3 regions of the Streptomyces sp. BBFR25 genome follow, and region 2 is predicted to be linked to each of the others. Evidence: riboswitches for the same ligand, from Rfam matches in the RefSeq annotation. Region 2 holds a riboswitch; each other region holds the start of a gene.
What was found. A riboswitch is a leader RNA that binds a small molecule or an ion and turns the genes downstream of it on or off. The one in region 2 is predicted to bind thiamine pyrophosphate.

Region 1 (7,874 bases), 1.8 Mb from region 2:
GAGGCGGAGCGCGCCGCCAACGACGGTGCCTACCTGCAGTTCCTGCGGGAGCGGAACATGTCGGTCGGCCTGTACGCCCTCGACGCGGGGACGACCGATCCGCAGAAGCCGCACGCGCAGGACGAGGTGTACTTCGTGGTGAGCGGCCGGGCCGCGATCACCGTCGGCATGGAGACCACCCAGGTCGCCCGCGGCAGCGTGGTCTACGTGCCCGCCGGGGTCGCCCACAAGTTCCATCACATCAGCGAGGACCTGCGGGTTCTGGTGGTGTTCTCTCCCCCGGAGAGCTGAGGCCCCGCCCCGGGGTTCCCTAGGGGATCGGTCAGGGGGAGACAAGGGATGCGGGGCCCCTGTCGTGGCGCCCGCGGCTCTAGCATCGAGTGCAGGACATCAGAGGACTCCCCAGGATTCCCCGAAGAGTAAGGGCAAGGGCGATGCGAGAGATCTTCACGGGACTGCCGTGGTGGGTGAAGTGGATCGCGGTGCCGGTCATCGCCCTGGTCGTGTTCGGCGGGCTGATCGCCAGCGTGGTCGGGTTCGTGATCGGACTGCTGTTCAAGCTGCTGCTCTTCGTCGCGCTTGTCGGCGGACTGATCTACGTCGTACGCAAGTTCATGTCCAGCTCGTCGTCGCGCAGCGACTGGTGAGAGCCGTGGGACACCGGTGGCGGTAACAGGAACCACCGGTTCCCTCGCGCGAGGGAAGTTTCCCGGACGGGCCGTCGGTGAGCGGTGACCGGCGGTTAGAGTCCGGAACTCCACGCGGGGGCGACCTCGCGAACGGCGCACACCCCCACCCGTGTTCTCCGCACGGGCTGCCACCTCGCGTCCCGGGAGTGACCCTTGGCCACGGCTGACACCGCATTCGCTCAGCTGCACGCCCTTCCCGTGCAGCCCTGCTCGACGCCCGGGACAACCCCCGCACCGTCCGCCGCCGACCCGCCTTCCGTGACGCTCATCGGCTCCGTGCAGCGGGCGATGCGCCTGCTCGAGTGCGTCGCCGAGCACCAGTACGGAGCCCCCGCCAAACAACTGGCCCGCGAGACGGGGCTGGCGCTGCCCACGGCGTACCACCTGCTGCGCACCCTGGTGCACGAGGGCTATCTGCGCCGGGAGAAGGGGCTCTTCTTCCTCGGCGAGGCCGCCGAGCGGCTGGGCAGCAGCGGGGCCGAGCAGAAACGTCGCAGCACGGTGGTGGACACCATGGCGCGCTGGCGGGACGCGATCGGCGTCCCCGTGTACTACGCCATGTACCGGGACGGCGAGATCGAGGTCATGTGCGTCTCCGACACCCCGGGCAATCCGGCGGTCGAGGAGTGGGCGGACTTCCGCGAGACGGGGCACGCGCACGCCATCGGGCAGTGCCTGCTCTCCCAGCTCGACGAGGAGGCCCGCCGCGGCCACCTGGACCGCTACCCGGTGCAGCCGATCACGCCGTACACGGTGCGTGACGGCCACAGTCTGCTGAGGCGGCTGGAACGCATGCGCCGGATGACACCGGTGATCGAGCGCCAGGAGTACGCGCTGGGGACGGTCTGCGCGGCGATCCCGATCACGGTCGGCACCACGGCCGCCACGATGGCCATCTCGCTGCCCCTGCACCAGGCGGACCGGCTGCTGCCCGCGGCACAGCGCCTGCAGCACGAGGTGGGGCGGCGTCTGGGCTCGCTCGCGCTCTCTATCAGTATCTGAAAACTCACTCCTTGTGATCTGGTGTGTACGTTGAGCAAGATGCCATCAGTGTTAGAGGTTTGATTCCCGGACAGTCGACGGCGAATGACGGGGTAGGCGAATGGGCGAGTCCGTACAGGCAGAGGTCATGATGAGCTTTCTCGTGTCCGAGGAGCTCTCTTTCCGCATCCCGGTGGAGCTGCGCTACGAGACCCGGGATCCCTATGCCGTACGCCTGACCTTCCACCTGCCCGGAGACGCGCCGGTGACCTGGGCCTTCGGCCGGGAGTTGCTGGTCGACGGGGTGGGCCGGCCGTGCGGCGACGGTGACGTGCGCATCGCCCCGGTCGACCCCGAGCCACTGGCCGAGGTGCTGATCCGCCTTCAGGTCGGCAGCGACCAGGCCCTGTTCCGTTCCTCGGCCGCGCCCCTCGTAGCCTTCCTCGACCGCACCGACAAGCTGGTGCCCCTGGGCCAGGAAGGTGCGCTCGCCGACTTCGACAGCCACCTCGACGAGGCCCTGGACCGCATCCTGGCGGAGGAACAGAGCGCGGGCTGAACCGTTCCGGCAGTCCCGCGGAGGTGGCGTAACGCTTCGCCGGACGCCTCAGCGCTTGCGGCGCCGCCCCCGCCCGCCACGTGCGGGGGCACCCGGCACCGCGGCCGCTGGGGCTCCCTCCGCCTGGGCCGCTCCTCCGGCCGGCCGGTCCGCCGACACGACCAGGGCGGCGAGGGCCGTGGTGACCGGCACGGACGCCACCAGACCGATCGAGCCGACCAGCGTCCGTACGATCTCCTCCGCGACCAGTTCGCTGTTGGCGACCGTCCCCACCCCGCTCTGCGCGATCGAGAACAGGAGCAGCAGGGGCAGCGCCGCGCCCGCGTAGGCCAGGACCAGCGTGTTCACGACCGAGGCGATGTGGTCGCGGCCGATGCGGATGCCCGCGCGGTACAGGCCGCGCCAGCCCATCGTCGGGTTGGCCTCGTGCAGTTCCCAGACCGCCGACGTCTGCGTGACCGTCACGTCGTCGAGGACCCCGAGCGAACCGATGATGACCCCGGCGAGCAGCAGACCGCTCATGTCGATCGACGGGTACAGGCCGTGGATGAGGCCGGTGTTGTCGTCCGTGTTGCCGGTGAGCGCGGCCCAGCCGATGAAGAGCGAGCCGAGCACACCGATCAGCAAGAGCGAGATCAAGGTGCCGAGCACCGCCACGGACGTGCGGGCCGACAGCCCGTGGCAGAGGTACAACGCGATCAGCATGATGGCGCTGGACCCGATCACCGCCACGACCAGGGGATTCGAACCCTGCAGGATGGCGGGCAGGATGAAGAAGTTCAGCAGCAGGAAGCTGATGGCCAGTGAGACCAGTGCCATGAGGCCGCGCAGCCGTCCGACGACCACGACGGCGAGGGCGAAGATGCCCGCGAGCAGCGCCAGGGGGAGCCGGCGGTCGATGTCGGTCACCGAGTACTGCAGGTCCTTGGGCGCGGAGGGCTCGTAGGCGACCACCACCTTCTGGCCCTCGTGCAACTGTCGTGACTGGTCCGGCTGCACGATCTCCTCGAACGTACGGCCCTTGTCGTCGCCGGTGTCGACGCGGATGGTCGCCCGCTTGCACTCGCCCTTCGCCTGCTGCACCGCGGAGGAGCCCTCGGCGGTGGACGTGTCGCCGGTCGGGGTGCCGCCCGAGGCGTTGACGGACTGGCAGCTCAGCTCGACCACCTTGGTCACGGTGGCCTGCTGGGTCTGGCGGTCGAAGCCGACTCCGGTGCGCTCGTGCGGCGGTGCGCCGCCCGGCCACAGCACCGCGAGTCCGACCAGGACGGCCGCGGCGAAGGGGATCAGGATCGCGGCGATGACCTTGCGCAGATGCCGGGAGACGGGAGCCGCCGGTCCGTGACCGTGACCGTGCGCATGCCCGTGACCGGCCTCGGGTCTGCCCTCGCTCGCGCCGTGGGCGGCGACGGGGGCGTGGTCGGCTGCCCGGCCGCCTCCCTCGTCGGCGTTCTGTCCGCGGCGGGGCCGATGCGGCGGGAAGGAGGGATGCTGCGGTGTGGTCACCGCCCGATCATCGCAAGAACAAGGGGGGCCCTCTGTTCACCGCGCCCGAATGGGCGTTAGCGTGGAGGCACCTTTGTACACGCGGGAGCTCGGAGCACCGGGCTGAGAGGGCGCTGACCTCCGTCCCAGCGATGTTTCACGGGAAACGTCACCGAAGTCGAGTGATGTATCCCACGAAGCCTCGCCAGACGGAAGCCGCTGCGTCGACCGCCGAACCTGTTACCGGGTAATGCCGGCGTAGGGAGTAGGTCTCATGACCATCAAGGACGCACGCACGCCTGCCTCAGAACAGCGCTCCACGCGGGACTCCGCCCAGGAGGACACCGCGCAGACCACGGAGGCCGGGAAGTCCATCGGCTGGCACAAGGCGTACGTCGAGGGCTCGCGCCCCGATCTGCGGGTGCCGGTCCGTCAGGTGCACCTCACCAACGGGCAGTCGGTCACCCTGTACGACACCTCGGGCCCGTACACCGATCCACTCGTCGACACCGATGTCCGCAGGGGCCTCGCACCGCTGCGGGAGAACTGGATCATCGCCCGCGGTGACACCGAAGAGTACGCGGGCCGTCCCGTCCGTCCCGAGGACGACGGAATCAAGCACACCGCGCCGCGCGGCGGCCTGCGCAACCTCGACGCCGTCTTCCCCGGGCGCCCGCGTCAGCCCCGCCGGGGCCGGGACGGCAACGCGGTGACGCAACTCGCGTACGCGCGCCGGGGAGAGATCACGCCGGAGATGGAGTACGTGGCCGTCCGGGAGAACGTCTCGCCGGAAGTGGTCCGCGAGGAGATCGCCGCAGGACGTGCCGTGCTGCCCGCCAACGTCAACCACCCCGAGATCGAGCCGATGATCATCGGCAAGCGGTTCCTGGTGAAGGTCAACGCCAACATCGGCAACTCGGCGGTGACGTCCTCCATCGAGGAGGAGGTCGACAAGATGACCTGGGCGACCCGGTGGGGCGCCGACACGGTCATGGACCTCTCCACCGGCCGCAACATCCACACCACCCGCGAGTGGGTCCTGCGCAACTCCCCCGTCCCCATCGGCACCGTGCCGCTCTACCAGGCGTTGGAGAAGGTCGACGGCCGGGCCGAGGAGCTGACCTGGGAGATCTACAAGGACACCGTGATCGAACAGGCCGAGCAGGGTGTGGACTACATGACGGTCCACGCCGGTGTGCGCCTGCCGTACGTACCGCTGACCGCGAACCGCAAGACCGGCATCGTCTCGCGCGGCGGCTCGATCATGGCGGCGTGGTGCCTGGCGCACCACAAGGAGTCATTCCTGTACGAGAACTTCGAGGAACTCTGCGAGATCCTCGCCGCCTACGACGTCACCTACTCCCTCGGCGACGGCCTGCGCCCGGGGTCGATCGCGGACGCCAACGACGAGGCGCAGTTCGCCGAGTTGCGCACCCTCGGGGAACTCAACCGGATCGCCAAGCGTTGCAACGTACAGACCATGATCGAGGGCCCGGGACATGTCCCGATGCACAAGATCAAGGAGAACATCGACCTTCAGCAGGAGATCTGCGATGAAGCTCCGTTCTATACGCTCGGCCCGCTGACGACGGACGTCGCGCCGGCGTACGACCACATCACCTCCGGCATCGGTGCCGCGATGATCGCCTGGTGGGGCACGGCCATGCTCTGCTACGTCACGCCCAAGGAACATCTGGGCCTGCCCAACCGTGACGACGTCAAGACCGGCGTCATCACCTACAAGATCGCCGCCCATGCCGCCGACCTCGCCAAGGGTCACCCAGGTGCACAGGAGTGGGACGACGCGCTGTCGGACGCCCGGTTCGAGTTCCGGTGGGAGGACCAGTTCAACCTTGCCCTGGACCCGGACACGGCCCGTGAGTTCCACGACGAGACCCTGCCGGCCGAGCCCGCCAAGACGGCCCACTTCTGCTCGATGTGCGGGCCCAAGTTCTGCTCGATGAAGATCTCGCAGGACATTCGCCGGCAGCACGGGAGCAGCAAGGGAGAGATCGAGGAGGGCATGGCCCAGAAGTCGAAGGAGTTCGCGGCCGCGGGCAACCGCGTGTACCTGCCGATCGCGGACTGAGCGCACCGGCGCGGGGAGGGGGACAGGCCGCGGGGTCGGCCCTCTCCCCGTCGAGGGGTCCTGCTCGGCAGACTGGACGCATGACAGCCATCTCCCTGAGCAAGGGTGCCAACATCGCCGTCGACTCCCCCGCGGTGCGCGCCGAACTCGTGTGGTCCGCCGGGCCGGGCGTCCCCGAGGTCGATGCCTCGGCGCTGCTGCTCACCTCGGCCGGACGGGTGCGGGACGACGGCGACTTCGTCTTCTACAACCAGCCCCGCCACACCTCCGGCGCGGTGGGCCACCTGGGCAAGCGGGTCGGCCCGGACGCGGACGCGGGTGTCACGACCGATGCCGTCGAGGTGGACCTGCTGTCGGTCGAGTCGGCGGTCGAACGCATCGTCCTGTGCGCCTCGGCGGACGGCGGTGCCTTCGGCCGGGTTCCGGGGCTGACGCTGCGGTTGCTGGACGCCGCGACCGGCACCGAGCTGGCCCGCTTCGACATCACGGCCGGGACGGAGACCGCGCTGGTCGGCGGCGAGTTGTACCGGCGTCAAGGGGCGTGGAAGTTCCGTGCGGTCGGACAGGGCTACGCCTCCGGGCTCGCGGGGCTGGCGACCGACTTCGGCATCACGGTGGACGACGACGCTCCCCCGTCGGCGGCCGCGACGCAGGCCACCGCCCCGCCGACGGCTCCCCCGGCGCCGAGCACACCGCCGACACCCGCCGCGCCGCCCGTAGCACCGCCGCCGCCCCCGGTAGCGGTGCCGCCTGCCACCGGCCCCCGTCTCACCAAGGGCGAGGACCGCCTCCCCGTGGACATGCGCAAGCGGCTGTCCCTGCGCAAGGAGCAGGTCGCGGTCAGCCTGAGCAAGCACGGGGCCACCGGGGTCACCGCGCGCGTCGTCCTCGTGCTGGACGCCTCCGGGTCCATGTCCCTCCTCTACTCCAAGGGCGTCGTCGCGGACGTCGTGGAGCGGATGGCCGCCGTCGCCGCGCAGTTGGACGACGACGGGGAGATGCAGGCATGGACCTTCGCCTCCAACCCGGCGCGCCTGCCCGACCTGCGCCTGGGCGAGCTGCCCGAGTGGCTGCGGCTGCACGTGCGCGTGGGGGAGATCAGCCTGTTCCGGCGGGGCAGGAAGAAGGGCCTGCACCCCGAGCAGGCCGACATGCGGGCGGTCGGTATCCAGAACGAGGAGCAGAAGGTGATCGCCGAGGTCCGGGCCTTCGTCCGGGACCACCCGGCACCGGTCCCGACCCTGGTGCTGTTCTTCTCCGACGGCGGTGTCTACCGCAACGCCGAGATCGAGCGGGAGCTGCGGGAGGCCGTGGAGGAGCCCGTCTTCTGGCAGTTCGTGGGGCTCGGGCGCGCCAACTACGGGGTGCTGGAGCGGTTCGACACCCTGCCGGGGCGCCGCGTCGACAACGTCGGTTTCTTCGCCGTCGACGACATCGGCACCGTACCGGACCCGGAGCTGTATGACCGTCTGCTGTCCGAGTTCCCGTCCTGGATCACTGCCGCCGGCCGGGCGGGCATCCTCTGAAGCGCTGCCCGCCCGTTCCGGTGGCTACTCGGGCCGGTGTTCCGGGCCACCGAAGTCCGGGCTGCTGTAGTCCGGACTCGAGTAGCTCGGTCGCGGTCCCGCGTCGGGGCCGCCGTCGGGGCTGGTGAACCCGGGACGGCCGTAGCCGAGGTGCGGCATGCGGCCGCCGCTCGGCGTGGCCGGTTCCGTGCGGTGCAGTGCCGCCGTGCCCGGCTGGCTGAGCGCCTCCCGCAGGAAGGGCAGGATGCCCCGCTCAAGGAGCGCCTCGTGCCAGGCATCCCTGGCCCGGGTCACCTCCTCGTCGCGGGCGCTGTAGAAGCCCGACTCGGCGGAGGGGCGGTTGCGCAGCGCGGTGAGCAGCAGCCCCACCGCGGCGACGAGGATCGCCACCGCGGTCACGGCGCCGAACACCCATCCCGTGGTGAGCATGGTCTGCGCGAAGGTCTGCCCCGGGTCGAGCATCTTCAGCAGGTAGCCGACCAGGAGGAAGATCGCCGCGGCGGTGCCGGCCAGGACCGGTGCCAGGACGGCGACGACGGCGACGG
Region 2 (7,874 bases):
ATGGAGTGGTCGACGGCGGTGAGGTGGGCCACCGGGGTCAGCGTGGTGTCGGCGACGATCTGCTGGGTCTCGCGGACCGTGCCCGCGCGCGTGGAGCCGCCGGCACCGTAGGTCACGGAGACGAAGTCCGGGGCCACGGCCTCGACCCGCCTCAGCGCGCTCCACAGGTTCTTCTCGCCCTTGGGCGTCTTCGGCGCCGAGAACTCGAACGAGTACGTCGTCTTGCCGGTGGCGAGGATGTCACGCACCGTGCGGGCGCGATCAGTCCTCGTGCTTGCGGTTCCGAGGGCCATATGGGCAGGTTAGCCAGGGTGCGGCGGTCACCCAACCGGATGCGGGATATTTGTCCGCATTGTCGAGTTGCTGTCCACCCTTTGGACACCTGCCCGTCAGGGACGACGCGCCGCGACGGCGTGCGGCTACGCCGGGGCCGGGGCCGCCTGCCGCAGCCGCTTCGCGAACTCGGCCGCCGCCGCGCCCGGGTCGTCGGCGGCGGTGATCGCGCGGACGACGACCACGCGCCGGGCGCCCGCGTCCAGCACCTCGTCGAGGTTGCCGAGGTCGATGCCGCCGATCGCGAACCAGGGACGGTCGGTGCCCAGCGCCGCCGTGCGGCGGACCAGGTCGAGGCCGGGTGCGTGGCGGCCGGGCTTCGTGGGGGTCGGCCAGCAGGGACCGGTGCAGAAGTAGTCCACGCCCTCCTGGGCGGCGGCTGCGGCGGCCTCGGACTCGGCGTGCGTGGAGCGGCCGACGAGGACGTCGGCGCCCAGGATCGCCCGGGCGGCGGGCACCGGCAGGTCGCCCTGGCCGAGGTGCAGCACGTCGGCGCGGGCGGCGTGGGCGACGTCCGCGCGGTCGTTGACGGCGAGGAGCTTGCCGTGGCGGGCGCAGGCGTCGGCGAAGACCTCCAGGTGCTCCAGCTCCTCGGCCGCCTCCATGCCCTTGTCCCGCAGCTGCACGATGTCGACGCCGCCGGCGAGCACGGCGTCCAGGAACTCGGGCAGGTCGCCCTGGCTCCGGCGGGCGTCCGTGCACAGGTAGAGCCGGGCGTCGGCGAGCCGGGCGCGGGCGGTGGTGGCGGCGGTGTCGGGCATGCGGGTGTCCCCCCGGTCAGGTGGCGTGGGCCCGTGAAGGGCCGCGCGATGGTGGCGTACGGGCACGGGCGCCCGGCGTGCGGAGCCCGCACGCCGGGCGGTGTGGCGGATCGGCGGGGGGTCGGTCAGACGGCGAGCGCCTGGGCGCGGCGCTTCACCTCCGTACCGCGATTCTCGGTCAGGGCCTGGGCGGGGGTGCCGGGCAGGCTCGGGTCGGGCGTGAAGAGCCACTCGAGCATCTCCTCGGCCGTGAAGCCGTCGTCCCGCAGCAGCGTCAGGGTCCCGGCCAGGCCCTTGACGACCTTGTCCTCGTCGATGAAGGCCGCGGGGATGTGCAGCGCGCGGTTCTCACCGCGGCGTACGGCGATGAGCTGGCCTTCCCTGATCAGCTGGCGCACCCGGGTCACCTCGACACCGAGCATCTCGGCGATGTCGGGAACGGTGAGCCAGGCGGGTACGAGAGCATCGGTCTTTGCGTCAATCTCGGTCACGCCTCCAGCCTGCCACCTGGCACTGACAGTCGGAAACCCGACTACGCCGTCGCCGCCGTCGCCGCCTTCAGCGGCTTCGCCGGGTCGGTCAGCAGCTCCGGGTCCATCGGCGTGCCCGCCTGGATCAGGCGCTTGCCCTGCGCCAGGTCGCGGGGGCGGCCCACCGCCAGCAGGGCGACCAGGCGGCCCTCGCGCAGCCAGCAGACCGTCCACGCCGGGCTCGCCGGGTCGCCGCGCCACAGGGTGGTGTCGGCGGCCGTGTGATGACCGGCGTACTGGACGAAGCGGCCGAACTGCTCGGACCAGAAGTACGGCACCGGGTCGTAGGCCGCCGGGGTCTCACCGGCCGGGGCGCCGACGATGTCGGCGGCGACCGTGCGCGGGCCCTGGAGGGCGTTGTCCCAGTGGTGCACCAGGAGCCGCTCGCCGTAGCGGGCGGACGGGAAGGAGGCGCAGTCGCCGACCGCGTGGACGTCCGGCGCGGAGGTGCGCAGACGGTCGTCGGCCAGGACCTCGCCGTGCGCGCCGAGGGCGATGCCGGAGCCGGCCAGCCAGCCGGTGGCGGGGCGGGCGCCGATGCCGACGACGACCGCGCCGGCGGCCAGCCGGGTGCCGTCGTCGAGGACGACCCGGCCGGGCTCACCGGGGCCGCCCGGCTCGACGCGCTCCACGCGCGCGCGGGTGCGCAGTTCGGCGCCCGCGTCGGCGTACCAGGCGGTCATCGGCGCGGCGACCTCGGCGGGCAGCGCGTCGGCCAGCGGGCGGTCGGCGGCCTCCACCACGGTCACCGCGCAACCCGCCTCGCGCGCGGCGGTGGCGAACTCGGCGCCGATCCAGCCCGCGCCGACCACCACGATGTCGTGCTGCCGGGTGAGCACCGGCCGCAGCCGCTCGGCGTCGTCCAGGGTGCGCAGCAGGTGCACGCCGGGCACGCCCTCGGCGCCCGGGAGGTGGACCGGTTCGGCGCCGGTCGCCAGGACGAGGACGTCGTAGGGCACGGGCCCCTCGGAGGTGTCCAGGACGTGCTCGCCGGGGCGGACGCCCAGGGCCTCGCAGCCCAGCCGCAGGGTAATGCCGAGCGCCTCGAAGTCGACGTCGAAGGCGGAGCCCTCCGCGGTGCCGAGCAGGACGGCCTTGGACAGCGGGGGGCGGTCGTACGGTTGGTGCGGTTCCGCGCCGATCAGGGTCACCGGGCCGGTGAAGCCCTGTTCGCGCAGGGCCACCGCGGTCTGCACGCCCGCCATCCCGGCGCCCACGACGACCGCGCGCCGCTCCGCGTCCGCCGCCGGTCCCTGTCCCCGTTCCCGCGTCTGCTCGCTCACCTGATCACCATAGACACCCGGCGTGTGGCCGGTCAGTGCCCGTGCGCGGTGAGCTGCTCCACCACGCTGGTCCCGCTGCCCGGCTGCGACTCCCACTCCCAGCTCTCGTCCAGTCGCACGCGCCCGTCCGGCAGTTCGACGACGGTGGACACGCAGTGCCCCGACGACGTGCTGCCGTCGGTCTTGAGCTGCACGTACCGGAAGTCGAGGCGGTCGCCCTCCCTGGTGCCCACCAGGTGCCCGCGGACCACGTCACCGCCCGCGTACTCGGCCCACACGGCGCCGTCCTGCTCGTGGTAGGTGAACCGGGTCCGGGTGCCCACCTGGCCGGGGGCCTGGTCGGCGACGGGGGCGAGGACGAGGCCGTCGAGTGAACGCGCCACGGGTGGAGGCTCCCTTACACGTGAGTTGCGCTGCGGGCTAGGGTGGCCAACGTAAGGCACTCGCGGGAGCCCGGACGCACCGGGCTGAGAGGGAGGCTGGCGGCCTCCGACCGTACGAACCTGATCCGGGTCATGCCGGCGAAGGGAGGGGCTGGACGCCCATGTCGTCTCCACCACACACGCCTCGTACGTCACGTACCCCCGACGTCCTCGTCCTCGGCGGCGGGATCATCGGGCTCGTCACCGCCTGGCGGGCCGCGCAGCGCGGGCTGGTCACGGCCCTCGTGGACCCCGAGCCGGGCGGCGGGGCGGCCCAGGTGGCGGCCGGGATGCTGGCCGCCGTCACGGAGCTGCACTACGGCGAGGAGAGGCTGCTCGCGCTGAACCTCGCCTCGGCCCGCCGTTACCCTCAGTTCGCGGCCGAGCTGACCGAGCTGACCGGCCAGGACCTCGGTTACCGCCGCTGCGGCACGCTCGCCGTCGCGCTGGACGCCGACGACCGTGCCCACCTGCGCGAACTGCACGCGCTCCAGCAGCGCTCCGGCCTGGAGTCGGAGTGGCTGTCGGGGCGCGAGTGCCGACGTCTGGAGCCGATGCTCGCGCCGGGCGTGCGCGGAGGGCTCCGGGTGGACGGCGACCACCAGATCGATCCCCGCCGCCTCGCCCGGGCGCTGGTGGCCGCCTGCGCACACGCGGGCGTGGCCTTCCACCGGGTGTGGGCCGAGCGGCTCACCGTCGGGCCCGGCGACCGCGCCACGGGCGTCGTCACCGCCGACGGCACCGCGCTGGAGGCCGGACAGGTGGTGCTGGCCGGGGGCAGCCTGAGCGGGCGGCTCACGGGCGTGCCGGAGGCCGTACTGCCGCCGGTGCGGCCCGTGAAGGGGCAGGTGCTGCGGCTGGCCATGCCGCGGACGCCGGGGCCGCTGCTGAACCGGACCGTGCGTGCCGTGGTGCGCGGCAACCACGTCTACCTGGTGCCCCGGGAGAGCGGCGAGCTGGTCGTCGGCGCCACCAGCGAGGAGCTGGGCTGGGACACGACGGTCACCGCGGGCGGCGTCTACGAGCTGCTGCGCGACGCGCACGAGCTGGTCCCCGGCATCACTGAGCTGCCCCTGACGGAGACCCGCGCGGGTCTGCGCCCCGGCTCACCGGACAACGCCCCGCTGCTCGGCCCGACCGCGCTGGACGGCCTGCTGCTCGCCACCGGTCACTACCGCAACGGCGTCCTGCTCACCCCCGTCACCGGCGACGTCATGGCGGACGCCCTGACCGGCGGGGAGCTGCCCGAGGAGGCCCGCCCCTTCAGCCCCCGGCGCTTCGCCACCGCCCCCGCACTCTCGGAGCAGCCCGCATGAACATCTCCGTCAACGGCGAGCCGCGCGAGGTGGCTCCCGGCACCGCCCTGGACGCGCTGGTGGGCACGCTCACCCGGGCGCCGTCCGGAGTGGCCGCCGCCCTGAACGAGACCGTCGTCCCGCGCGCGCGGTGGTCCGCCACCGCGCTGTCCGAGGGCGACCGTGTCGAGGTCCTCACCGCCGTCCAAGGAGGCTGACCATGGCCGACGATCCCTTTGTCCTCGGCGGCACGACGTACGCGTCCCGCCTGATCATGGGTACGGGCGGGGCGCCCAGCCCGGACGTCCTGGAGCGCGCGCTGGTGGCCTCCGGTACGGAGCTGACGACCGTCGCGATGCGGCGGGTGGACGCCTCGGTGCACGGCTCGGTGCTGTCCGTGCTGGAGCGGCTCGGCATCCGGGTGCTGCCGAACACGGCCGGCTGCTTCACCGCCGGGGAGGCGGTGCTCACCGCCCGTCTGGCGCGCGAGGCGCTCGGCACGGACCTGGTCAAGCTGGAGGTCATCGCCGACGAGCGCACCCTGCTGCCGGACCCGATCGAGCTGCTGGACGCGGCGGAGACGCTGGTCGACGACGGTTTCACCGTCCTGCCGTACACCAACGACGACCCGGTGCTCGCGCGGAAGCTGGAGGACGTCGGGTGCGCGGCGATCATGCCGCTGGGCTCGCCGATCGGGTCCGGGCTCGGGATCCGCAACCCGCACAACTTCCAGCTGATCGTGGAGCACGCGCGCGTGCCGGTGATCCTGGACGCGGGGGCCGGTACGGCGTCGGACGTGGCGCTGGCGATGGAGCTGGGGTGTGCGGGTGTGATGCTCGCCTCGGCGGTGACGCGGGCGCAGGAGCCGGTGCTGATGGCTGCCGCGATGCGCTCCGCGGTGGAGGCGGGGCGGCTGGCCCGGCGGGCCGGGCGGATTCCGCGGCGGCACTTCGCCGAGGCGTCGTCTCCTGCGGAGGGCTTGGCGGTACTGGATCCGGAGCGGCCCGCTTTCTAGCGGAGCGGCGCTGAGGCTGGGCGGGAGGGCGCAGCCCGGCGTGACGGGATGCCGCTGCGCCCACCCGTGCCGCCCCAGCGGCACGATTGCCCGCAGCTAAGTGCGTCACAGTCCCGCCCCGATTCCGGTCGGCGACGCGGGGTGTCTGTGGTGGCTCGTAGACTCACCTGCGTGGACACGACCCTTCTGGACCCCCTCGTCGGGCAGGTGCTCGACGGCCGGTACCGCGTCGAGGCGCGGATCGCGGTCGGCGGGATGGCCACGGTCTACCGGGCCGTGGACACCCGCCTGGACCGCGTGCTCGCGCTGAAGGTGATGCACCCGACGCTCGCGACCGACGCCACCTTCGTCGAGCGGTTCATCCGCGAGGCCAAGTCGGTGGCCCGGCTCGACCACCCCAATGTCGTCCAGGTCTTCGACCAGGGTGCCGAGGGGGCGTACGTCTACCTGGCGATGGAGTACATCGCGGGCTGCACCCTGCGGGACGTGCTGCGCGAGCGCGGGGCGCTCAGGCCGCGGGCCGCGCTGGACATCCTGGAGCCGGTCCTCGCCGCACTGGGCGCCGCGCACCGGGCGGGGTTCGTGCACCGGGACATGAAGCCGGAGAACGTGCTGATAGGCGACGACGGCCGGGTCAAGGTCGCCGACTTCGGCCTGGTCCGCGCCGTGGACACCGTCACCAGCACCACCGGTGCCGTCCTCGGCACCGTCTCCTATCTGGCGCCCGAGCAGATCGAGCAGGGCACCGCCGACCCCAGGGTCGACGTGTACGCGTGCGGTGTCGTCCTGTACGAGATGCTGACCGGCGCCAAGCCGCACGACGGGGACTCGCCCGCCGCGGTGCTCTACAAGCACCTCCACGAGGACGTGCCGCCGCCGTCGGCGGCCGTGCCGGAGCTTGCGTACGAGCTGGACGAGCTGGTCGCCGCGGCCACCGCGCGCAACCCGGAGATCCGGCCGCACGACGCCGTGGCGCTGCTCGCGCGGGCCCGCGAGGCGCGTGAGGCGCTGAGCGCGGACCAGCTGGACGCCGTCCCGCCGCAGGCGCTCGCCGGGGAGCACGACAACGGCGAGGACCGCACCAGCGTGATCCCGCGCGCGCTGACGATGCCCCGGCCGCTGCCCGTCAACGAGGACAACCACACCAGCCGGCTCGCCGCTCCCCCGCCGGACCCCGCCCCGTCCCGGCGGCTCCGGCTGCGCCGCGGGCCGCTGGCGATCGTGGTGGCCGTCCTGCTGGTGCTCGGGGTCGGCACGGGCGTCTGGTACATCAACTCCGGCCAGTTCACCAAGGTGCCGCCGCTGCTGTCCAAGACCGAGGCACAGGCCCGGGACCGGCTGGACGACGCCGGTCTCGACGTCGGCAAGGTGCGGCACGCCTACAGCGACACCGTGGAGCGCGGCAAGGTCATCAGCACCGACCCGGGGGTGGGCGACCGCATCCGCAAGAACGACTCCGTGTCGCTCACCGTCTCCGACGGCCCCGACACCGTGAAGCTGCCGGACGTGACGGGCTACAAGCTGGACAAGGCCCGGACGCTGCTCGAGGACGAGGGGCTGGAGCCGGGCATGGTGACCCGGGCGTTCAGCGACGAGGCGGCCAAGGGCTTCGTGATCTCCACCAAGCCCGGGTCGGGCACCACGGTGCGCGCGGGCTCCGCCGTCGCCCTGGTCGTCAGCAAGGGCAGCCCGATCGACGTCCCGGACGTCACCGGCGACGACCTGGCCGACGCGCGGGAGGAGCTGACCCGGGCCGGTCTTGAGGTGAAGGTCGCCGCCGAGCGGGTGAACTCGGAGTACGACAGCGGCCAGGTGGCCAGGCAGACGCCGGAGCCGGGCGGCCGGGCGGCCGAGGGGGACACGGTGACGCTCACGGTGTCCAAGGGCCCCCGGATGATCGAGGTCCCGGACGTGGTCGGGGACAGCGTGGACGACGCCAAGCGGAAGCTGGAGGACGCGGGCTTCGAGGTGGACGAGGACCGCGGTCTGCTCGGACTGTTCGGCGACACCGTCAAGAAGCAGTCCGTGGACGGCGGGGACACGGCTCCCGAGGGCTCGAGCGTCACCATCACGATCCGCTGACGGCAGCCGTCCGAACCGGCCGAACAGGCCGAACACCTGGCCAACCGGCCGTACGCAAAGGGTTGTTGCCCCCTCTGCTTCCCCCGGCGCGGACCGCTACTATGGCGGCTCCGCAGACGGTCGGGGCCTGCGGTGGCGGACGGGGGGGAGGGC
Region 3 (7,874 bases), 3.6 Mb from region 2:
GGGCCGCGCTCCCGCGCACGGTCCGCGCCCGCTTGCCTCCTCGGCTCACTTCAGTACGAGCGAGGTCCACGACTTGACCCACTGGTCGCGGTGGTCGGCGATCTTCGCCGGGTCCAGGGTCTGCGGGTCCTTCGCCTGCGGCCCGAACTTCGAGAACACCTCGGGGACCTGCGCGCCCTCCCGCACCGGGTAGACGAACATGTTCAGCGGCATGTCCTCCTGGAAGGTCTTGCCCAGCAGGAAGTCGAGGAGCGCCTTGCCGCCCTCGGGGTTCTTCGCGTTGCTGAGCAGGCCCGCGTACTCGACCTGACGGAAGCAGGTGCCGTCGGCGACGCCCGTGGGAGCGGTGTCCGGCTGCGGGTCGGCGTAGACGACCTCGACGGGCGGGGAGGAGGCGTAGGACACGACGAGCGGGCGGTCGCCCTTGGCCTTCTTGCCGCCGGCCGAGCCGGAGAACTCCTCGTTGTAGGCCTGCTCCCAGCTGTCGACGACCTTGACGCCGTTCGCCTCGAGCTTCTTCCAGTAGCCCTCCCAGCCCTCGTCGCCGTACTGGGCGGCGGTACCGAGCAGGAAGCCGAGGCCCGGCGAGGAGCTGCCCGCGTTCTCGGTGACGAGGAGGTCCTTGTACTCCGGCTTGATCAGGTCGTCGAAGGACTTGGGCGGGGTCAGGCCGTGCTTGGTGAAGTACGCCTTGTCGTAGTTGACGCAGATGTCGCCGCTGTCGACGGGCGTGACCCGGTGCTTGTCCTGGTCCGCGCGGTACTCCGGCCGGACCTGGTCCGAGCCCTTGGCCTCGTACGGCTGGAACAGGCCGTTGTCGAGGGCGCGGGACAGCAGGGTGTTGTCGACGCCGAAGAAGACGTCGCCCTGCGGGTTGTCCTTGGTGAGGATGGCCTTGTTGACGGCCTGCCCGGCGTCGCCGTCCTCCAGGACCTTGACCTTGTAGCCGGACTGCTTCTCGAAGGCGGCGATGACGTCCTTGGACGCGGCCCACGAGTCGTGGCTGACCAGGGTCACGGTCTTGGAGCCGCCGGAGCCCGCGGCGTCGTCGGACGACGATCCGCAGGCGGCCAGCGTGCCGACCATGCCGAGGCCGACGGCCAGGACACTGGCCTTCTTGGTGATGCTCACTGAATTCCTCCTGGGTGACCAGGAGAAGACGCGGCCCCGCCCGAGACCCCTGGCGAGGGTCCCGGGCAGGGCGCAACAGCTCGAGTGGTGACCGATCTCCCTACCCAGAATGACCTGGGCCAGGTTCGGAGGGTCTGCGGCCGGTGCCGCACTCTCAGCGCTGTGGCGCTCCCCTGTCGGAATATGAAGATGTGACTGTGCCGATGTACTTCCGCCGGTCAGGTTACCGCTCGCTCGCGGCGAGCTGGCCACACGCCCCGTCGATCTCCTGCCCACGGGTGTCCCGGATCGTCACCGGCACACCGTGCGCCGCGATCGCCTCCACGAACGCCTTCTCGTCCTCGGGCCGGGACGCGGTCCACTTGGAGCCGGGGGTGGGGTTCAGCGGGATCAGGTTGACGTGCACGGGCCTGCCCTTGAGCAGCCGCCCGAGGCGGTCACCGCGCCAGGCCTGGTCGTTGATGTCGCGGATCAGGGCGTACTCGATGGACAGCCGGCGCCCGGACTTCGCCGCGTACTCGAACCCGGAGTCCAGCACCTCGCGCACCTTCCACCGCGTGTTGACGGGGACGAGGGTGTCGCGCAGTTCGTCGTCGGGGGCGTGCAGGGAGATGGCGAGGCGGCACTTGAAGCCCTCGCCGGTGAAGCGGTGGATCGCCGGGACGAGACCGACCGTGGAGACGGTGATGCCGCGCTGCGAGAGCCCCAGCCCGTCCGGCTCGGGGTCGGTGAGGCGGCGGATGGAGCCGACGACGCGGTTGTAGTTGGCGAGCGGCTCGCCCATGCCCATGAACACGATGTTGCTGAGCCGCGCGGGGCCTCCCGGCACCTCGCCGTCCCTGAGCGCCCGCATGCCGTCCACGATCTGGTGCACGATCTCGGCGGTCGACAGGTTCCGGTCCAGACCGGCCTGGCCGGTGGCGCAGAACGGGCAGTTCATGCCGCACCCGGCCTGGGAGCTGATGCACATGGTCACCCGGTCCGGGTAGCGCATCAGGACGGACTCGACGAGCGTCCCGTCGAACAGCTTCCACAGCGTCTTGCGCGTGGTCCCCTGGTCGGTCGACAGGTGCCGCACGACGGTCATCAGCTCGGGCAGCAACGCCTCCCGCAGCCCCTCGCGGGAACCGGCGGGGATGTCGGTCCACTGCTCGGGGTCGTGCGCGTACCGCGCGAAGTAGTGCTGCGAGAGCTGCTTGGCGCGGAACGGCTTCTCACCGATCGCGGCGACAGCCTCCTTGCGCTCGGCAGGCGTGAGATCGGCAAGGTGCCGCGGCGGCCGCTTCGCTCCGCGGGGTGCGGCAAAGGTCAGCTCACCGGGGGCGGGACGGGCCACGGTCGGACAACTCCTCATGACGGCGGGCCTGTGGCAACCCCCCGCGTCTGCGGGGACAACGGCAGGGCCGTGCCGAAGCCAGGAGACCTCACGGAGACACCCCCGCATCGGCGGGGACACACGGAAGGGCCCGCAGCAGACGCCGCAGGCCCTTTCCATGCTACCGGATGACTGTCAACCCGATCCGACGAAGATCACCAGCAGCAGCCACACCACCGGTGCCGTGGGCAGCAGGGAGTCCAGCCGGTCCATGATGCCGCCGTGGCCCGGCAGCAGCGTGCCCATGTCCTTGATGCCGAGGTCCCGCTTGATCATGGACTCGCCCAGGTCGCCCAGGGTGGCGCTGACCGCGACCACGAGGCCGAGCAGCAGGCCCTGCCACCAGGTGCCGTCGTCGATCAGGAACTGCACGCACAGCGCGCCCGCCGCCATCGCGAACGCCACCGCTCCCAGCAGGCCCTCGCGGGTCTTGCCGGGGCTGATGCGCGGGGCGAGCTTCTTCCTGCCGAAGCGCCAGCCGACGGCGTAGGCCCCGGTGTCGCTGACGACCGTCAGTATCAGGAAGACCAGCACCCGCCAGGCACCGTCGTCGGCCGCCAGCATCATGGCGACGAACGTCGCCAGGAACGGCACGTAGAACGCGGCGAACAGGCCCGCCGTGACGTCCTTGAGGTACCCCTCGGGCGGTTCCGTCATCCGCCAGACCAGGACCGCGAGCGCCGTGAGCGCCATGGCGACCCACGCTCCCTCGGCGCCGCGCGCGTAGCCGGCGATCACCATCGCGGCGCCGCCGATCGCGAGCGGTACGAGGGGCGCCTTGATGCCCTTGCGCTCCTCCAGCCGCTTGGTCAGCTCCCACAGGCCCACCACGACGGCGACCGCGATCACCCCGACGAAGACCGCCTTGACGACGAACAGCGACGCGATGATCACCACGCCGAGGCCGACGCCGACCCCTATCGCGGCCCCCAGGTCACGCCCCGCGCTCTTCTTCTGCGGCGGCGGCTGGGACTGCGCCGGCTGCGGGGCGTCGGGCATGGGATCCGGATTCTTCGGCACCGCGGCATACGGCTGCGCCGACGTGCTCGGGTCGCGATACGGCTGGTCGCGAACGGACTGGTCGTGGAACGGCTCGTCCCGGAACAAGGGACCGCTCAGCCGAGCGGTCCCCTGGTCGTCGTCCTGGTCTCCGCCGTGTTCGGGTACGTCGGGCACGATGGGCATGGGGCGAGTCTGCTGCGCGTAGTGCGCATCGTACGCGGGACCCGCCGGGCCGGCGCCCTGGACGGGTCCCTGGTCGGACGGCCCCCAGTACCCGGCTTGTGGCGGCGCTCCCCAGGAAGAGTCGTTCATCAGACCTCGAGCAGCTCCGCTTCCTTGTGCTTCAGGAGCTCGTCCACCTGCGCGACGTACTTGGCGGTGGTGTCGTCGAGTTCCTTCTCCGCACGGCGGCCCTCGTCCTCGCCGACCTCGCCGTCCTTGACCATCTTGTCGATGGCGTCCTTGGCCTTGCGGCGCACGGAGCGGATCGAGACCTTGGCGTCCTCGCCCTTGCTCTTGGCCACCTTGATGTACTCCCGGCGGCGCTCCTCGGTCAGCTCGGGGAACACCACCCGGATGATGTTGCCGTCGTTGCTCGGGTTGACGCCCAGGTCGGAGTCGCGGATCGCCTGCTCGATGTTGCGCAGGGCCGTCTTGTCGAAGGGGGTCACCACGGCCATGCGCGGCTCGGGCACGGAGAACGAGGCCAGCTGGTTGATCGGCGTCGGCGCGCCGTAGTAGTCGGCCACGATCTTGTTGAACATCGCCGGGTGCGCACGGCCGGTGCGGATCGCGGCGAAGTCCTCCTTGGCGACCACGACGGCCTTCTCCATCTTCTCCTCGGCCTCGAGGAGGGTCTCTTCGATCACCACTTGCTCCTGCGTGTCTTGAGTAGGCCCGGCTGCGATTCCCCTGCGGGCTGGCGGCCGGCTGCGTCGCGTTCTTCCTGCACGGTTCCCGACCGGCGGGACAATGTCCATCCCCCGGCCCGGTCCCGTCCCCGTCCGTCCCCCGGACAGGTGGCGTCCGCGGACGGGGGGTGTTCTCCGGTCAGTCCCGGCTGCCCTGGTCCCCCACGAGCGTGCCGATCTTCTCACCCTTGACGGCGCGGGCGATATTGCCCTCCTTCAACAGCTCGAAGACCACGATCGGGAGGCTGTTGTCGCGGCAGAGCGTGACGGCCGTGGCGTCGGCGACCTTCAGGTCGCGGGTGATGACCTCGCCGTAGCCGAGCGCGTCGAACTTCACGGCGTCCGGGTTGGTCTTCGGGTCGGAGTCGTAGACCCCGTCCACGCCGTTCTTGCCCATGAGCAGGGCCTCGGCGTCGATCTCGAGGGCGCGCTGGGCGGCGGTGGTGTCGGTGGAGAAGTACGGCATGCCCATACCGGCGCCGAAGATGACCACGCGGCCCTTCTCCAGGTGGCGCACGGCACGCAGCGGGATGTAGGGCTCGGCGACCTGGCCCATGGTGATGGCGGTCTGCACGCGGCAGTCGACGCCCTCCTTCTCCAGGAAGTCCTGGAGGGCCAGGCAGTTCATCACGGTGCCGAGCATGCCCATGTAGTCGGAGCGGGCGCGGTCCATGCCGCGCACCTGCAGCTCGGCGCCGCGGAAGAAGTTGCCGCCGCCGATGACGATCGCGATCTGCGCGCCGTCCCGGACGACGGCCGCGATCTCGCGGGCGATGGCGTGCACCACGTCGGGGTCGACGCCCAGGCCCCCACCGCCGGAGAAGGCCTCTCCGGACAGCTTCAGCATGAAGCGGCCGCGTACTTTGCCGTCGTCGCTCTTCTCGGCCTTGGTGGTCATGGAGATCTCGCCTCTTTTACGTGGGTCACACACACGAAGAAGGCCACTGCCGGTGGGGGCGTGTTTCGCATCCCATACGCGGCAATGGCCTCCTCGTCAGATCTGCTGTCGTCCGCCGCCACGCGCGCGTACGCAACGGCATACGCGAACGGCGCCGACGACTGCTGTCGACCCTACCGGGGTCGCACGTCCGTCGCGGTACGGACTCAGATGCCGACCTTGATGCGCGAGAAGCGCTTCAGGGTGACACCGGCCTCTTCCAGCACCTTCTGGACGGACTTCTTGTTGTCCAGGGCGTAGGGCTGGCCGAGCAGGGTGGCGTCCTTGAAGAAGCCGTTGAGGCGACCCTCGACGATCTTCGGCAGGGCGGCCTCGGGCTTGCCCTCGGCGCGGGTGGTCTCCTCGGCGACGCGGCGCTCGGACTCGACGACCTCGGCCGGGACGTCCTCCTTGGAGAGGTACTTCGGCGCGAAGGCGGCGATGTGCTGCGCGACACCCTTGGCGATCTCGGCGTTGGGCTTGTCCAGCTCGACGAGGACACCGATCTGCGGGGGCAGGTCGGGCATCGTGCGGTGCATGTACGCGGTCACGAAGCCGCCGGAGAACTGCGCGAAGCGGTCCAGGACGATCTTCTCGCCGAGGTTGGCGTTGGCCTCGTCCACGTACGCCTGGACGGTCTTGCCGGACTCGATCTCGGAGGCGAGCAGGGCCTCGAGGTCGGCCGGGGCGGCCTTGGCGACGTGCTCGGCGATGGTCTTGGCGACGGTCTGGAACTTCTCGCCCTTGGCGACGAAGTCCGTCTCGCACTTCAGCTCGACGAGGACACCCGAGGTGTTGTCGTCGGAGATGATCGAGACGACGGCGCCGTTCTCGGCAGAGCGGCCCTCGCGCTTGGCGACGCCCTTCTGGCCCTTGATGCGGAGCGCCTCGACGGCCTTCTCGACGTTGCCCTCGGCCTCGTCCAGCGCCTTCTTGCAGTCCATCATGCCGGCGCCGGTGAGCTCGCGGAGCTTCTTGACGTCGGCGGCGGTGTAGTTCGCCATGATTCCGGAATCTCTCTCGAAGTCTGAAGATCTACGGGCCGGACGGCGGGGGCTGTGCGGCCCCCGCCGTCCGGCACCCGAAGGTGGTGAGGGGTCAGGCCTGCTCGGCGTCCGCGGCCGGGGCGGCCGGGGTCTCGGCAGGAGCCTCGGCGGCGGGAGCCTCCTCGGCAGGGGCCTCCTCGGCGGGGGCGGCCTCGGCAGCCGGAGCCTCGGCGGGCTTCTCGGCGGCCTCGGCGTCGTCCTTCTTCTCGGCCTTCTCGCCCTCGAGCAGGTCGCGCTCCCACTCGGCGAGGGGCTCGCCGGCGGCCTTCTCGCCCTTGGCGCCACCGGCGGCACCGGAGCGGGCGATGAGGCCCTCGGCGACGGCGTCGGCGATCACGCGGGTGAGCAGGGTGACGGAGCGGATCGCGTCGTCGTTGCCCGGGATCTTGTAGTCGACCTCGTCGGGGTCGCAGTTGGTGTCGAGGATGGCGACGACCGGGATGTTGAGCTTCCGGGCCTCGCCGACCGCGATGTGCTCCTTCTTGGTGTCCACGATCCAGACGGCGCTGGGCACCTTGGACATCTCGCGGATACCGCCGAGGGTCTTCTCCAGCTTGGCCTTCTCGCGGGAGAGGACCAGCAGCTCCTTCTTGGTGAGGCCGGAGGCGGCCACGTCCTCGAAGTCGATCTGCTCGAGCTCCTTCAGGCGCTGCAGGCGCTTGTAGACGGTCGAGAAGTTGGTGAGCATGCCGCCCAGCCAGCGCTGGTTGACGTAGGGCATGCCGACGCGGGTGGCCTGCTCGGCGATGGCCTCCTGCGCCTGCTTCTTCGTGCCGACGAACATGACCGTGCCGCCGTGGGCGACGGTCTCCTTGACGAACTCGTAGGCGCGGTCGATGTACGACAGCGACTGGAGCAGGTCGATGATGTAGATGCCGTTGCGCTCGGTGAAGATGAAGCGCTTCATCTTCGGGTTCCAACGGCGGGTCTGGTGACCGAAGTGGACGCCGCTTTCCAGCAGCTCCCGCATCGTGACGACGGCCATGGCCGTATCTCCTTGGTGTTCTCGGTTGTGCCGCGCGAGCCGGACGGCTCCCGCGCCTGACGCCCGCGACGCGCCTGCCACTAGGGACCGAGGGGCGCTGACACGAGCCTTTGCGGGCCTCGTGTCGGGGCGTGCGAAGTCGACCCGGTGACCCGGATCGCCACCAGAAGTGTACGGGACCCGCGGGGTACCGGGTGACGCGCCTGTCCACAACCGGGGAACGGTCCACAGGGCCGGGCGGCGACGGGTCCTGGTGCGGGACGGTGCTCGCATGCGAACGACCACGGGAACGATGCGACGGGTGACGGTGTGCGCCCGGGTGGTGGTGCTGTCGGCCGTCCTGACTGCCCTGCCCGCCCTGGCCGCCCGGTCCGGGGGGCCGCCGCGCCCGGCGCCGGTGACGGCCGGGTGGCAGCTGCCGGACCCGGCGGTGCCGCGCGTGGCCCGGCACTGGCCGGTCGGCACGCGGCCCCTGGTCCTGCGGGGC

Region 1: linked by a shared signal. The riboswitch ahead of thiC (phosphomethylpyrimidine synthase ThiC) and the one ahead of thiO (glycine oxidase ThiO) in region 2 are both predicted to bind thiamine pyrophosphate.
Region 3: linked by a shared signal. The riboswitch ahead of ACGH52_RS27810 (thiamine ABC transporter substrate binding subunit) and the one ahead of thiO (glycine oxidase ThiO) in region 2 are both predicted to bind thiamine pyrophosphate.

What each region holds. Positions count from the first base shown of each region.
Region 1 covers NZ_CP172447.1:4,226,279-4,234,152, reverse strand. The annotation lists gene ACGH52_RS19250 (cupin domain-containing protein) at 1-291, shown strand, start outside; gene ACGH52_RS19245 (DUF5326 family protein) at 435-647, shown strand; gene ACGH52_RS19240 (IclR family transcriptional regulator) at 843-1,691, shown strand; gene ACGH52_RS19235 (SsgA family sporulation/cell division regulator) at 1,792-2,229, shown strand; gene ACGH52_RS19230 (YibE/F family protein) at 2,278-3,735, opposite strand; TPP riboswitch at 3,807-3,996, shown strand; gene thiC (phosphomethylpyrimidine synthase ThiC) at 3,989-5,803, shown strand; gene ACGH52_RS19220 (VWA domain-containing protein) at 5,884-7,329, shown strand; gene ACGH52_RS19215 (hypothetical protein) at 7,354-7,874, opposite strand, start outside.
Region 2 covers NZ_CP172447.1:2,427,101-2,434,974, forward strand. The annotation lists gene metF (methylenetetrahydrofolate reductase [NAD(P)H]) at 1-293, opposite strand, end outside; gene thiE (thiamine phosphate synthase) at 420-1,094, opposite strand; gene ACGH52_RS11025 (Rv2175c family DNA-binding protein) at 1,220-1,585, opposite strand; gene ACGH52_RS11030 (NAD(P)/FAD-dependent oxidoreductase) at 1,627-2,907, opposite strand; gene ACGH52_RS11035 (hypothetical protein) at 2,940-3,290, opposite strand; TPP riboswitch at 3,343-3,454, shown strand; gene thiO (glycine oxidase ThiO) at 3,452-4,645, shown strand; gene thiS (sulfur carrier protein ThiS) at 4,642-4,842, shown strand; gene ACGH52_RS11050 (thiazole synthase) at 4,845-5,639, shown strand; gene pknB (Stk1 family PASTA domain-containing Ser/Thr kinase) at 5,811-7,721, shown strand.
Region 3 covers NZ_CP172447.1:6,055,301-6,063,174, reverse strand. The annotation lists gene ACGH52_RS27815 (iron ABC transporter permease) at 1-70, opposite strand, end outside; gene ACGH52_RS27810 (thiamine ABC transporter substrate binding subunit) at 46-1,131, opposite strand; TPP riboswitch at 1,211-1,316, opposite strand; gene rlmN (23S rRNA (adenine(2503)-C(2))-methyltransferase RlmN) at 1,355-2,485, opposite strand; gene ACGH52_RS27800 (phosphatidate cytidylyltransferase) at 2,642-3,820, opposite strand; gene frr (ribosome recycling factor) at 3,820-4,377, opposite strand; gene pyrH (UMP kinase) at 4,559-5,317, opposite strand; gene tsf (translation elongation factor Ts) at 5,524-6,360, opposite strand; gene rpsB (30S ribosomal protein S2) at 6,455-7,387, opposite strand; gene ACGH52_RS27775 (murein hydrolase activator EnvC family protein) at 7,659-7,874, shown strand, end outside.